3 linked regions of the Thermogutta terrifontis genome follow. The main gene of each other region encodes a partner of the protein of the gene in region 3 in a complex. Links are inferred from orthologs where the notes say so. Each region holds a gene or a part of one and is shown on either strand. Other genes may lie near its edges.

Evidence for each region. The genes of interacting proteins can lie anywhere in the genome.
Region 1: pnp (region 3) and THTE_RS08455 share a complex: the UniProt entries of both Bacillus subtilis proteins name them as parts of the possible RNA degradosome complex. The link is inferred for Thermogutta terrifontis from one-to-one orthologs.
Region 2: pnp (region 3) and rny share a complex: the UniProt entries of both Bacillus subtilis proteins name them as parts of the possible RNA degradosome complex. The link is inferred for Thermogutta terrifontis from one-to-one orthologs.

The regions. Positions count from the first base shown.
Region 1 is NZ_CP018477.1:2,274,398-2,278,755, forward strand. Bases 784-3,698 are described here. They hold THTE_RS08455 (6-phosphofructokinase), read right to left. Parts: upstream 2,779-3,698; coding sequence 1,789-2,778; downstream 784-1,788. Other genes in these bases: THTE_RS08450 (alpha-L-arabinofuranosidase C-terminal domain-containing protein), read left to right, coding at 784-1,647; THTE_RS08460 (carbohydrate kinase family protein), read right to left, coding at 2,839-3,698. Outside these bases: more of THTE_RS08450, read left to right, coding at 1-783; more of THTE_RS08460, read right to left, coding at 3,699-3,798; THTE_RS08465 (phosphopantothenoylcysteine decarboxylase domain-containing protein), read right to left, coding at 3,924-4,358. UniProt on the Bacillus subtilis protein: Catalyzes the phosphorylation of D-fructose 6-phosphate to fructose 1,6-bisphosphate by ATP, the first committing step of glycolysis.
Region 2 is NZ_CP018477.1:1,193,948-1,198,263, reverse strand. What follows is about bases 784-3,656. They hold rny (ribonuclease Y), read right to left. Parts: upstream 3,068-3,656; coding sequence 1,499-3,067; downstream 784-1,498. Other genes in these bases: THTE_RS04460 (hypothetical protein), read right to left, coding at 3,133-3,636; THTE_RS04470 (YmdB family metallophosphoesterase), read right to left, coding at 784-1,389. Outside these bases: THTE_RS04475 (DUF2752 domain-containing protein), read right to left, coding at 59-550; more of THTE_RS04470, read right to left, coding at 547-783; tRNA lysidine(34) synthetase TilS, read left to right, coding at 3,931-4,316. UniProt on the Bacillus subtilis protein: Endoribonuclease that initiates mRNA decay. Initiates the decay of all SAM-dependent riboswitches, such as yitJ riboswitch. Involved in processing of the gapA operon mRNA, it cleaves between cggR and gapA.
Region 3 is NZ_CP018477.1:823,675-828,062, forward strand. What follows is about bases 1,004-3,948. They hold pnp (polyribonucleotide nucleotidyltransferase), read left to right. Parts: upstream 1,004-1,346; coding sequence 1,347-3,551; downstream 3,552-3,948. Other genes in these bases: rpsO (30S ribosomal protein S15), read left to right, coding at 1,004-1,232. In the rest of the region: THTE_RS03005 (tetratricopeptide repeat protein), read right to left, coding at 1-316; more of rpsO, read left to right, coding at 963-1,003; THTE_RS03020 (two-component system sensor histidine kinase NtrB), read left to right, coding at 4,310-4,388. UniProt on the Bacillus subtilis protein: Involved in mRNA degradation. Catalyzes the phosphorolysis of single-stranded polyribonucleotides processively in the 3'- to 5'-direction. Necessary for competence development in Bacillus subtilis.

The DNA of each region.
Region 1 (4,358 bases), 1.5 Mb from region 3 along the record:
CCGTGGACGGTCATTGGGCCAGAAGGGAGCGTAACAATGGATCGTCATCAGCCCTTTGTGGGGGTGCATTCACCGCGAGTCGCGTTGAGGGGCGATGGCACCGTCGCGGGCATCGCTCATGGCGGTTTAGGCGTTCTCGCTGGGAAAGAGTACGTCGGTTACATATGGGTGAAAGGCGCTCCGGAAGCAGCCCCAATCACGGTGAGACTGGTGTCGGGAAATAATCCTGGCAATGCGGGCGAGATGGACATCCCCGAGGTGGGATCAGACTATCGGAAGGTGACTTTTCGTTTTCGGCCTGCAGAGTCTACTGACGATGCCCGGCTGGAAATCGTGTCCAAAGGTAGAGGCTACTTTTATGTGGGGACAGTTTCCCTGATGCCGGCCGACAACATTCATGGCATGCGGGCGGACACCATTGCTCTGCTAAAAGAGCTGGACTCTCCCATCTATCGCTGGCCGGGTGGCAACTTCGTGAGCGGTTACGACTGGCGGGACGGAATCGGCGACCGCGATAAGCGCCCGCCGCGCAAAAACCCTGCCTGGCAGGGAATTGATTCGAACGATTTCGGAATCGATGAATTCATGACGTTCTGCCGGATTGTCAATACCGAGCCGCTGGTAGTGGTGAACACGGGGCTTGGGGATGTGGAGATGGCTCTCCAGGAGCTGGAATACGCCAATGGCTCTGTTGAGACAAAAATGGGGCAGCTACGGGCCAAAAACGGTCACCCCGAGCCCTATCGTGTCAAATACTGGGGCATCGGAAACGAAATGTACGGTAACTGGCAGCTTGGACACATGCCTTTGGAGGAGTACGTCAAAAAGCATAACGAGTTTGTTGCCGCAATGCGGAAGCTCGACCCCACAATTGTGGCCATTGCGGTTGGTAATGTTGGACCATGGACTGAGGGAATGTTCCGCCACTGTGCGGACTTTATCGACCTGATGAGTGAACATTTTTACGTCGGGGCAAAAAAGGATTTGCTGGAGCACGTCGAGCAGGCCGCACGTCGTGTGCGCGAGATCGCCGACGCCCATCGCCGCTATCGGAAAGAAATCCTGGGCGGCAAGGCCATTCCTGTTGCGCTCGATGAGTGGAACTACTGGTACGGAGAGCATCTCTACGGCGAGCTGGGAACGCGGTATTTCCTCCGCGATGGCCTTGGAGTCGCGAAGGCTCTCAATGAGTATGCTCGTAACACGGATGTCTATTTCATGGCCAATTATGCCCAAACCGTGAATGTGATCGGAGCGATCAAGACGACGAAAACGGCCGCCAGCTTCGAGACCACCGGGCTCGTCCTGGCCCTGTATCGAAAGCACTTCGGGCAAGTCCCCGTCGCCACCACATGTTCCAACTCCGTCCTCGATGTCCAGGCCGCTCTGAGTGAGGCAAAGGACGCGGTGGTGCTTGCCGTGGTCAATCCGACTGCCGAACGGCAGCACCTGATCCTGCAATCCACCGCGGTAAAGCTGGAATCGCCCGGCCGTGCATGGGAAATTGCCGGGGATGATCCGATGCTTTTCAATGAGCCGGGAAAGCCTCCGCGTGTCAGCATTGTGGAAAGAGAAATTCCCGACGCGGGGAAGGTTGAAGTGGCACCCTACAGCGTCACGCTGATTCGTTTTCCCGCTAAACGCTGAAAGGTGCGCTGAAGATTACCGGGGAGCGGCAAGCCAACGTCGCAACTGATCGTTGTCGCGCGTTTTTGCCCCTCGGTTCATGCGCACGAATTCGGCTGGGTGCTGGAGGGGCATTTTCTGGAATAACGGTGGGCGCCGGCGTCAGGAGGCGAGCGTTTCCAGGAGACGTACCAGCTCCTGGGGAACCGGCTTGTGCGCGGCATACGTTTGTTCAAATGGCACGAGGACAAGCTCACCCCGCTGCTCGCCCGCCATACACCCGGTCTTTCCTGCCAGAATTGAGCGAACGGCGAAATCTCCCAGCCGGGCAGCCAGCAGTCGATCCTGGGGGACGGGGCTTCCTCCTCGCTGCAGGTGACCGAGAGCGAGCACCCGGGTTTCAAACGGACATCCATTTTCACAGAGGGCTTTTTGAAGGGCGGCGGCACCCCCACGCTCGTCCCCCTCCGCCACGATCATCATCACCGAAGTCTTGCCGCGGGATTTCAATTCGTGGAGTTGGCGGATGATCTCGGATACTTCGGTGGGGGTTTCGGGGATGCATGCAATTTCCGCGGAGGCGGCGATTGCCGTATAGAGAGCGATGTACCCACTGTGTCGGCCCATCACCTCCACGAGGAACATCCTCTCGTGTGCATCGGCCGTGTCGCGCAGCTTGTCAACCGCATCCACAGCCGTGTGCACCGCAGTCGCGAAGCCAATTGTGTAGTCTGTTCCCAGGAGGTCGTTATCAATTGTTCCAGGGCACCCGATGATCTGGCCATCCCAATACTTGGCGAGCGCTACTGCGCCGTGAAACGTTCCGTCGCCACCGATCGGGATGAGAGCGTCAATCTTGTACTTCCGCAAAATCTCGGCTGCCCTTTTTTGTCCCGACTCTGTGTAAAATTCCTCGCAGCGACTGGTGTGGAGAATGGTCCCCCCTCGCCGAGCGATATCAGACACGCTCCGCAGCGACATGCGTGGCTGTCCCTGCTCGTTGAGGAAGAACTCTTCCCGCAAAAGACCGGAATAGCCCCGGAGGATCCCAATCACTTCGTGACCCGCTGAAATCCCTGCCCGAACGATCGCCCGCACGCATGCGTTCATGCCAGGGGCATCACCGCCACTGCACAGGACTGCAATCCGCATGGTCTCCTCCCAGACGCTCTGCTTTTATTTCAAAAAACAAATGAAGCCGTTGCTGACCGGTCAAAGCGGCGTGATTTCTAGTTGATGGCTTGCCAAAAATTCCTCTGCTTCCGCCCGATTGAAGACACCTTCGGTGGTCCCGATTGCCCGCACACAACTGGCTCCCAGCGCACTCCCCCAGCGTACACAGCCTTCGGGCGACTCGCCGAGAAGCAATCCCATGATAAATCCCGCGTCAAAGGCATCACCTGCGCCGGCGCCCCCGACGAACGTGGTGGGATAAACTCCCGCTCGGAAACTCCCACGTTCTCCCACAAAGAGACAGCCTTTTTCGCCCAGTGTGATGACGACATTCCGGGCTCCCATGTCGTGAAACCGCCGCGCTTGCTCGACAGGATCGGATACACCGAGGATGATCTCGCCTTCGTCGTCGTTAGGCATGAAATAATCAACGTGGGGAAGGACCTTCCTCAAAATGGATTGAAAGTCCTTGCGCTCCATGAGCACCACGTCGAGAACAACCGTGATTCCCCGCTGGCGGGCGGTTGCCAGCAGATTAGCGAAGTCATCGGTTTCCACACCTGGCATCATCAAATACCCGCCGACGTAGAGAACCCGAGCGCCGTCCAGCCAAGCGGTTGGAATATCGCCGGTGTGAAAAACCACATTCGCCCCCGGCGTGCTGATGAAGCGTCGGTCTTCACCCTGCACATTGACGATCATGGTGGCCGCCGTACCGTATCCCGGTACAGCGCGGATTCCAGCCGTAGCCACACCGGACCTTGTGAGTGCTTCCTGAATGAACTGGCCGAAGAAGTCTTCCCCCACACATCCCGCCACGCCCACAGAAACATCCAATTTTCTCAAATCCACGGCCACGTTCGCCGCGCAGCCCCCCAATCCGAGCTGGATGCGAGACGTTGGAACGAGCTCACCGGCTTTAGGGAGCCGTTCAATCGGTTCGCAGGCAATATCAGCGAAAAGAATACCGGCCGATATGACCTGGAGCGCCTGGGACATGTTCATTCCTCCTGGATTTATTCACCCCCTGAGCGGCCGACGTCGAGTACCACAAGCCGCTCGCGTCGCGTCACCTTGATCACGTTTTCTTTTGCCGAAGCTGAGTTTATGGATCCGGCTTCAATTCATCCACCACCGACGCTATTGGACAGTTTCAAGAGCTTTTGCTCGATCAATTCCCGCAGGCGAAGGGCGATATCCGTTTTTGTCCCGGTCCATTCGGCGAGACACGTGCCCTCCGAATCGAGAACCTCCACCGACGAGCAATCCGAGCCGATCGCCGAGGGGCGGTTCACGACCATCAAGTCGCACCGTTTCTTCTGAATTTTTTCCAGGGCGTGCTGCCTCGCATTGTGTGTTTCCAGGGCAAAACCCACAATCCATTGATGCCTTTTCATCATGCCAAGGCTGGCCAAAATATCGGGGGTCTCCACGAGGCGGAGTGTCAGCGGAGTCCCCGATTTGACAATTTTTCGAGTTGCCATCTGCTCCGGGCGAAAGTCACAAGGGGCGGCGGCACCGATCACGCCGTCGCAGTCTGGAAAAATGGATTGGCAGGC
Region 2 (4,316 bases), 370 kb from region 3 along the record:
GCACAACGAGGAAAGATCAAACCTGCCGCCGGCGGTTGCGCTTGGTACCCTCACCACGTTACCACAACCGGAACACCATCCGGATCACCCATTCCCCCACAATCACCCCCAGTACAGTGAGGAGGGTTTGATTGAAAGCTGCCATTGAGATTTTCGGTCCGCTGATGCCGGTCAAGCCGGAAACCACAGCCGCCAGCCCCACGACAGCCGCCGCCACCGCCAACATCGTGCCGCTGACACTGGCCCGCAGCGCCTGTCGCCACTGACCCCGCACGCAGTGCGACCACGCCGTGGTCATCCCGCAAGTCGGACACCGCAATCCGAACCACCGCACCATCGCGCACGGGGGTAATCCCAGTTGCTCATGCGTTCCAAAGCCGCTGGGGGAGGGCTGTAGGGGCCAGGCCGTCCCCAAAACTCCCAGCACCACAAAGCCAAACGTTAAACGAGCTATCCGCTCCAGGGGTCTCAGCCGCCGGTCATCACGACGGTTACGACACTTTGCTGTTGACGGATTGCATCCGTTACCGGTTTTCAGTAACTCGGTCATGACAACTGTTGGCTGGGGCGAAGCATAACGCGAGAAGCGATTTGAGACAAGGTCGGTTCCCTTAGATCGTCCTCACGCAAACAAACGCGCCAAATTGCCTGCGCCTTACCGGTGGTCGGGTCCACTTCCACGATAGCGCCATTGAGGCGGACGTCATCCGTGGCCACGTCGAACGGCGTCGGCTCAAACGTTCGGGTGGTGTGGAGCACCCGGTCAATCCGCCGTCCAATGATACTCTCGTGAGGCCCCGTCATGCCCACATCGCACTGAAAGGCCGTCCCGCCGGGAAGGATCTGTTCATCGGCCGTGGGAACATGGGTGTGGGTTCCCAGCACGGCGGAGACCCGCCCATCCAGATACCGGGCCAGCGTCTGCTTGTCGCTGGTGGCCTCAGCGTGAAAATCCACCAAAATCACCTTGACCGAACTGGACAAGCGACTGAGGACCCGGTCGGCAGCCGCCAGGTAACAGTCCACCGGGCGCATGAACACCCGCCCCAGAAGACTGATGACCGCCACAGGCTCCCCGTTAACCGCTGATAGAATGGTGTATTCCCGACCAGGTGCTTCTGCTGGGTAATTCGCAGGCCGGACGATCCGGGAATCCGACCGCAGAACAGGTTCCAGTTGACGCCGTGCGTAAATATGGTCGCCCATCGTGATGCAATGGGCTCCGGCTTCCACCAGTTCGTAAAAAAGTTCGGGGGTCAATCCGGATCCGCCGGCGGCATTTTCGGCGTTAACGACGATGAAATCGAGCCGAAAAATTCGCAGCAGGAGCGGCAGGGCCCGGCATGTGATTCGCCGGCCCGGTTTTCCCACCACGTCACCGATCAGCATCAATCGCACGGAAGCGCCTTTCGTTGCAGACGATCACGAGGCTCTGGCAAACCCTTGCTCCACTCTCCCGATCTGACCCACAAATCTCCCGCCTTTGGCGGCCCTATTCTCAACGCGCGATTTCTGTACAGCGAGTTTCCCGAAGTACCGTGACTTTGATCTCCCCGGGGTAATTGAGTCTTTCCTCGAAGGCCCGGGCAATGTCCCGGCAGATTTTCGCCGCAATTTCGTCCGTGGTTTCCTTCGCATTCACCATGACACGGAGCTCTCGCCCAGCCTGAATGGCGTAGGCCTGCTCCACGCCCGGGAAGCTCGATGCGATGCTCTCCAGCTCTTCCATGCGTTTGATGTAGCGTTCCAGCGTTTCTCGACGGGCTCCCGGTCGGGAAGCGCTGCAGGCATCCGCCGCCGCCACAATGACGGTGTAAGGATTTTCCACCCGCAAATCCTCATGGTGGGCCGCTGCAGCATGGATGACTTCCGGCGGTTCGCCATAGCGGCGGAGAAGATCCGCACCGATTTTCGGATGTCCACCTTCCGCCTCATGGTCCGCGGCCTTGCCAATGTCGTGCAGCAAACCGCACCGCCGGGCCAGGGCTCCGTCAAGACCGAGCTCGTCCGCAATCATCCCGGCGAGGAAAGCAACCTCGATGGAGTGGCGAAGCACATTCTGGCTGTAACTCGTGCGGAAGTGGAGCCTTCCTAACATGTAAATAAGACGCTCATGGAGCCCACGAATATCGACTTCCTGACACGCCGCCTGCCCCATCTGGCGAATGAACTCGTCCATCTCTTGCTGGGTCTCTGCCACCACTTCCTCGATTCGGGAGGGATGAATCCGTCCATCCGCAATCAGTTTATTGAGGGCAATTCGTGCAATTTCCCGCCGAACAGCGTCGAATGCGCTGACAATCACCACACCGGGGGTGTCATCGATGATGACATCCACGCCTGTGAGCTTTTCGAATGTACGAATGTTGCGGCCCTCCCGACCGATAATCCGCCCCTTCATCTCATCGTTGGGAATATCGACCGTGCTGGTTGTCGTCTCCGCAGTGTGGGCCGCCGCGTAGCGCTGGATGGCCGTCAGAAGAATATCTCGGCTTTTCTGTTGACACATCTCGTGCAACTTTTGCTCGTATTTGAGAACGAGCGCACCCACTTCTTGCTGGAGTTGCGATTCGAGAAGCTCAAGGAGTCGCTTGGTGGCCTCTTCCCGGCTCAGGCCGCTCACCTCATGGAGGACCTGCCTTTGCAGATCAAGCAACTTCTGAAGCTCCTCTTTGCGCCGGTTGACCTCCTCCAACCGCTCTGTGAGGCGGCGCTGCGTGGTCTCCACGATTTGTTCCTGACGGCGAAGCTGGGCGGCCTGCTCCTCGACGGCATCTTCCCGCTTCTCGAGGGCCCGCTCTCGTTGATGGAGTTCTTCGCGGATTTTCTGAAATTCCGCTTCCCGCGCCGCCCGCTCCTGAAGATCCCGCTCCTTGAGTTCCAGCTCCGTCCGCCGCTTGAGATCCTCCGCCTCTCGCTGGGCCTGCTCGACAATCCGCTTGGCCTCAGACTCAGCGTCTTTGCGCCGCAGATAATCGATTAATTTGGTGACAGTGAACGTCAACCCCGCTACAAGGACACAAACGACTGCCAGAAAGATAAGCTGGTTTGGTTCGAACACGGCCAACGCCCTCACTTTCTTTCGGGGCGAGGGCCTTGATCACCTGAGACTCCGAGCGAGGTGGCGAAACCTTACTTGAGGGCAGGAAGAGCAAAACTCAAGAGAAATTTCCCCAGTCCTGCACAAGGCATGCAGCCGGGTCCCTCTTTCCTGCACCGAAGGAACCACACAGAGAAAAGGCGAGAAGACTGCCCGGCCGGTCCTGTCTGAATTCGCAGACGAGCCACTCCACTCCCGGCTGACCCCAGCGGAGGAACAGCCCATCTGTGACTCAACTCGCCTTCGTCATAAAGTACGCCCGTTCGCCATACAGCCGAATCGATGGCGCTGGGAGCAGATTGTGCCTGGCGCTGCGAATCCGAGACCCGCTGTTCTTCCTTCACGGGAAGCAAGCCGGGAACTTCGCAGTGCGGTAGAATCCGAGTTGGGCAAGCACCGAGTTGCGCGGCCCGTCCGCCAGGCAACACTCCCGCACCGCCCACCTGGACTTCCCAGGCGATCCACGCAATGACGACGACTACCAGCAGGAGAATACCGACCATAACCTGTGCGTCAAAAAGCCCCGGTCGCTGCACGACCGGAACTCCGGTCAAAGGTTACTCAACTGATTCCTCCAGGGGAAATCCCAGAGGATGGCGTCTTCTCGGCCTTTGCTCACCCTCAGGAAATCTAAGGCCTTCGCATCCCGTCTAGGTTTACGACGATCTGCTTTTACCATCCACTCCTGGAGCAATTCACCCACCCCTCTTCGGGGCTGTGACCGCTCTTTTAACTCATTGATATCATATACGAGGTTCGGCCACTCCGCAACTCCAGTTCCAACCTGCTGTCAATTTTCTGTAAACGCAATCATCACCGCAGAATTTCCCATGTCCCTTCATCCGCTTGAGAAAAAATTTCTGGAAGCCTTTCCCGCCGAGCGCCGTGCGAGCTGGCCCATTGTGATCGCGGTCTCCGGCGGCTCGGATAGTGTTGCGCTTTTCCATCTTGTCCGTCGAACACACCCCTCGACAGCCGGTCCCCTCGTCCTGGTCCATGTCAATCATCAGTTACGAGGTGCAGAATCAGAGGAAGATGCCCGTTTTTGCGAGGAACTCGCGCGTGAGACAGGGGTGGCGTTTCGCCTTTTTGTATGTCCCGTCAAAGCAGAAGACACCCCCGGCCTGGGCTTGGAAGCGGCTGCCCGTCGCTCGCGTTATCACGCCCTGCGAGAAGCGGCAGAACATGTTGGCGCCCGGTACGTCCTAACCGGCCA
Region 3 (4,388 bases):
CCCGATCACCCCGAAGATACGCGTGCAGCGCCTGGGGGTACGTGTCGTCCAACTCGCGCTGGGTGGCGCGCTGCTCTTCCGTGCGAACGAATCGCCAGGACAGCACAACGCCTGTGATCCACCCCGCACAGAACGCCAGCCAGAGGAAGTTTTTGATCTCTGCACTAACGAGTTCCGGCCAAAGCAAAGTGGTGGCCAAAGCCACCTGGAAAATGGCGGAAAGCAAGACGCTCCCTATCCAGGCCGACCAGGTGGGCCGCACCAGAAGGGGGGCCAAACCGGGAACTAGCCAGAGATACCAACCGCGGCTTTTCATGAACTCAGCCCGTCAAAAACTTCCTGCTGCAAGCCATTGAGTTCCCCTCTAAATAGCCTTATCATACGCCTAACAATAGGGGGTCAGCTCTCGTGGCCAGCGTGTGGTTCGATTGTCGCTGGGCGAACTTGGCCTGGAGATTCTCAAACTGCTGGGCAGTTTAGCCCGTTTTGGGGTGCCAGGGCAAGACGATCTGGCCCCGCGGCTGGGCCTGTAGCGGCGATTGCCGTCTGCGGGTGAGCGTAATTTGGTGGGGTCAATTCATGAATTGCCTCTACCGGTAAAACAGGCGACACACGGGACACATTGGTTGGGGCCAATGTATGAATTGCAGCCACAAGCCTGGAGCTGTGGGCGGTCGCAACATGGGCATGGATCAGGATCTCACGCAGGCAATAACTCTTATTAATGGTGGTGACCGTGGCTGGAGGCGTGCCGGTCAGGCCGGGGTTCGAGGCCCGGGGGCACCCGAGTCGGTGGCTCCCTTTTCAGGGTTACGGCCGGGCGGTACACTGAGTGGTGAGAGATTTGGTGGATGGGAAAAGAAAGGTTTGGTTTTTGTCAGACTGGAGGTCGAATACCGCCTTTGCGGGATTTCCGGCGGGTGCTCGGTTGACGGGAAATTTGCGGAACGTGCGGAGCTGAGATGTCCATTACCAAAGAACAAAAGCGCGAGCTGATTGAGCAATTCCGGACCAGTGAGGCAGACACGGGTTCGCCCGAAGTTCAAATCGCGATTCTGACCACGCGGATCAAGGCTCTCACCGAGCATTTGAAGGTCCATCGCAAAGACTTCGCCAGCCGACGTGGCATGCTCATGATGGTCAGTCGGCGGCGGAAGCTTTTGGATTATCTCAAGCGGACGGCTCCGGATCGCTACTTCGCGATTATTCAGCGGCTCCAGCTCCGCAAGTGATTTTCCCCGCGAGCAGCACCCGGCTTGTGATTCCTCGGCATTTCGGCGACGGATGCCGCTTGGGCTTCTCGACAGGCGGTATGGCGGCCTCTCAGAAGCGACCTGGTTGGAAAGGTGACAACATTGAAAGTCCGAGTTGAACGCCGTATTGGGGCTCAAACGTTATGGATTGAAACGGGGGAACTGGGGAGACAGGCTGCGGGCTGCTGTCTGACAGGATATGGTGACACGGTGGTTCTGTGTGCGGTGACCACCGGCCCGCCGCGCGAGGGAATCGACTTCTTTCCGCTCAGTTGCGACTATCGGGAACGGTACGCGGCGGCAGGGAAGTTCCCTGGGGGATTTCTGAAGAGGGAAGGTCGCCCCACGCCCCGTGAAGTGCTCATCTCACGGTTGATCGACCGGCCCATCCGTCCCCTCTTTCCGGAAGGCTTCATGGACGAGGTCCAGGTTCAGGCGATGGTCATGGCGGCCGACCGCCAGAATGACCCAGACGTTCTGGCGATGATCGGTTCGGCGGCTGCGCTCGCCATATCACCGATTCCGTTTTTGGGACCGGTGGGTTCGGTGCGGGTAGGACTCATCGAGGGCCAGATTGTGCCCTTCCCCACGCAGGAAATGCTCGACAAGAGCGAGCTGGACCTGGTCGTCTCCGGCACCGACGAAGGCATCGTGATGATTGAAGGCTTTGCCAAGGAAGTGCCGGAAGATGTGATGGGCGACGCCATCATGGCGGCCTACGAGTACGTCAAGCAGGTCATCGATCTACAGAAAGAGCTGATTGCCCAGGTCCAACCGGTCAAGAATCCGTTTGAGCCGCTACCGCCCAGCCCGTTGTACGACCAACTCAAGGAGCGCTATTACGAGGAATTTAAGCAAGCCAAACAGGTGCCCGGAAAACTGGACCGTGCCCAGGCCGTTGAGCAGCTCAAACAAAAGGCGCTCATGGAAATGATTCCCGATCCAACGGCGGAGGGAGCGCCGCCCATCGTCGAGTTTGAAAGGGCCTGGCACGAACTGGAACGGCGAGTGGTCCGCGATCTGATTCTCAGCGGCAAGCGGCCGGATGGACGCGGCGTCAAGGAACTCCGTCCGATCACGTGTAAAGTCGATGTCCTGCCGCGGGTGCATGGTTCCGCCCTGTTCCAGCGCGGTGAAACGCAGGCCATGATCACCGTCACGCTGGGCACCACCCGGGACCAGCAACTCGTGGACGGCATCATGGAGGAATACGGCAAGAAATTCATGCTGGACTACTACTTCCCGCCGTTTTCGGTGGGTGAATGCCGGCCGATTCGTGGACCAAGTCGGAGAGAAATCGGACACGGCAATCTCGCCGAGCGGAGCGTGGAACCGGTCCTGCCCGACCCGGAGGTGTTCCCTTACACGATCCGAATCATTTCGGACATTCTGGAATCCAACGGTTCCAGCTCCATGGCCACGGTGTGCGGGGCCACGCTGGGATTGATGGCGGCGGGAGTTCCCATTCGCAATCCGGTGGCGGGCATTTCGATCGGGCTGATCAAAGAGTCGGACGACAACTGGCTTCTGCTCACCGATATCATCGGGGATGAAGACCACTTCGGTGACATGGATTTCAAGGTCGCGGGGACCCAGAACGGTGTCACCGGCATCCAGCTCGATTTGAAGGTTCGCTCGATTCATGAAGCGATCATCCGCGCGACCCTGGAGCAGGCCCGGGAAGCACGCATCGAGATCCTTCGCAAGATGCTGTCCGTAATCTCGCGGCCACGGGACGATATCTCGGTCTTCGCGCCGCGGTTGCTGCGGACCAAGATCGATCCCGACAAGATCGGCATGTTGATCGGGCCGGGTGGAAAAACAATCCGTAGCATTCAGGAGAAGACCAATTCCACCATCGAGGTAGAGGACGATGGGACCGTCACCATCGCGGCGTACAGTCTGGAAGACGCCCAGGCCGCGCTGAAACAGGTGGAGGCCGTCACGGCGACCATTGAAGTGGGGAAAATCTACGATGGCCGGGTCACCAGCATTAAGGACTTCGGCGCGTTCGTGGAGATCCTGCCCGGCAAGGACGGCCTGTGCCATATCAGCGAGCTGGCCGACGAATATGTGGCGAACGTATCCGACATCTGCAAGGTGGGTGACACGGTTCCCGTCAAGGTGATCGCTATTGATGATCAGGATCGGGTGAAGCTCAGTCGGAAGAGCGCACTCCGCGAACTTGCCCAAAAGCAGAAAGAGGCAGAAGGCGGTGGCTCGTCAACAGGTGCCACCTCTCCCCCTCACCAGCCGCCGCAACGGCGACAACCGCCCAGTCATCGACGGCGCACATAGGGCCAGCGGTTTCTGCTTCCCACACGATGCAGCAAACGCCGTGGAGAGGTTGTTGTCTGGCCGCACGGGCTGAGTCATCCCAACTTTGTCTCCGCCGCGGTAAAGGTTCATGAAGTTCGGCAGGGTCTTAAGAGGGGTCAGTTTCAGCCCGGCGGGACCTCTCCCGGAGGGACGTGCTTGTCACGTGCGCTTTTCGACGCTGGATCATCCATTCCCTTTCCACGGGCACGACAAGTGTGCCCCTCCGAAGAAATCCCGGAGGGACCTGCTTGTCAGGTCCGATCAACACCAATTGATGACCCATTGCTCCTTGCCGCACGCGACAAGCGTGCCCCTCCGAAGTTTCATGGGAGGCCGTGGAGAACGTTCGTCCTGGTAGGGGCAATTCACGAATTGCCCCTACAACGCCGGAGGGACGTGCTTGTCACGTCCGCTTTCCGACGCTGGATCAGCCATTCCCTTTCCACGGGCACGACAAGCGTGTCCCTCCGAAGAAATCCCGGAGGGACCTGCTTGTCAGGTCCGATCAACACCAATTGATGACCCATCGCTCCTCGCCGGGCACGACAAGCGTGCCCCTCCGAGGGGATCTGCATAGTATCCCACTCCGCTTCCCGCCCATTTGTACCGGCTCGGTGCATCCTGTATGATGACAGGGAACGGCGAGTCATTCGTTCCCGGGTAATCAGGATGGTCGCCAGCAGGCAAGAGCGACGGGCTCCGGCAGCAGCAAGCTTCTCATTCGACGGAAGGGCACAATGGACGGCAATTCCTCCCGTGTGCGAGATGACGTGTCTCAGCGGCTGATCGACCAGTACACGGAGCTTGCGCGCCTGG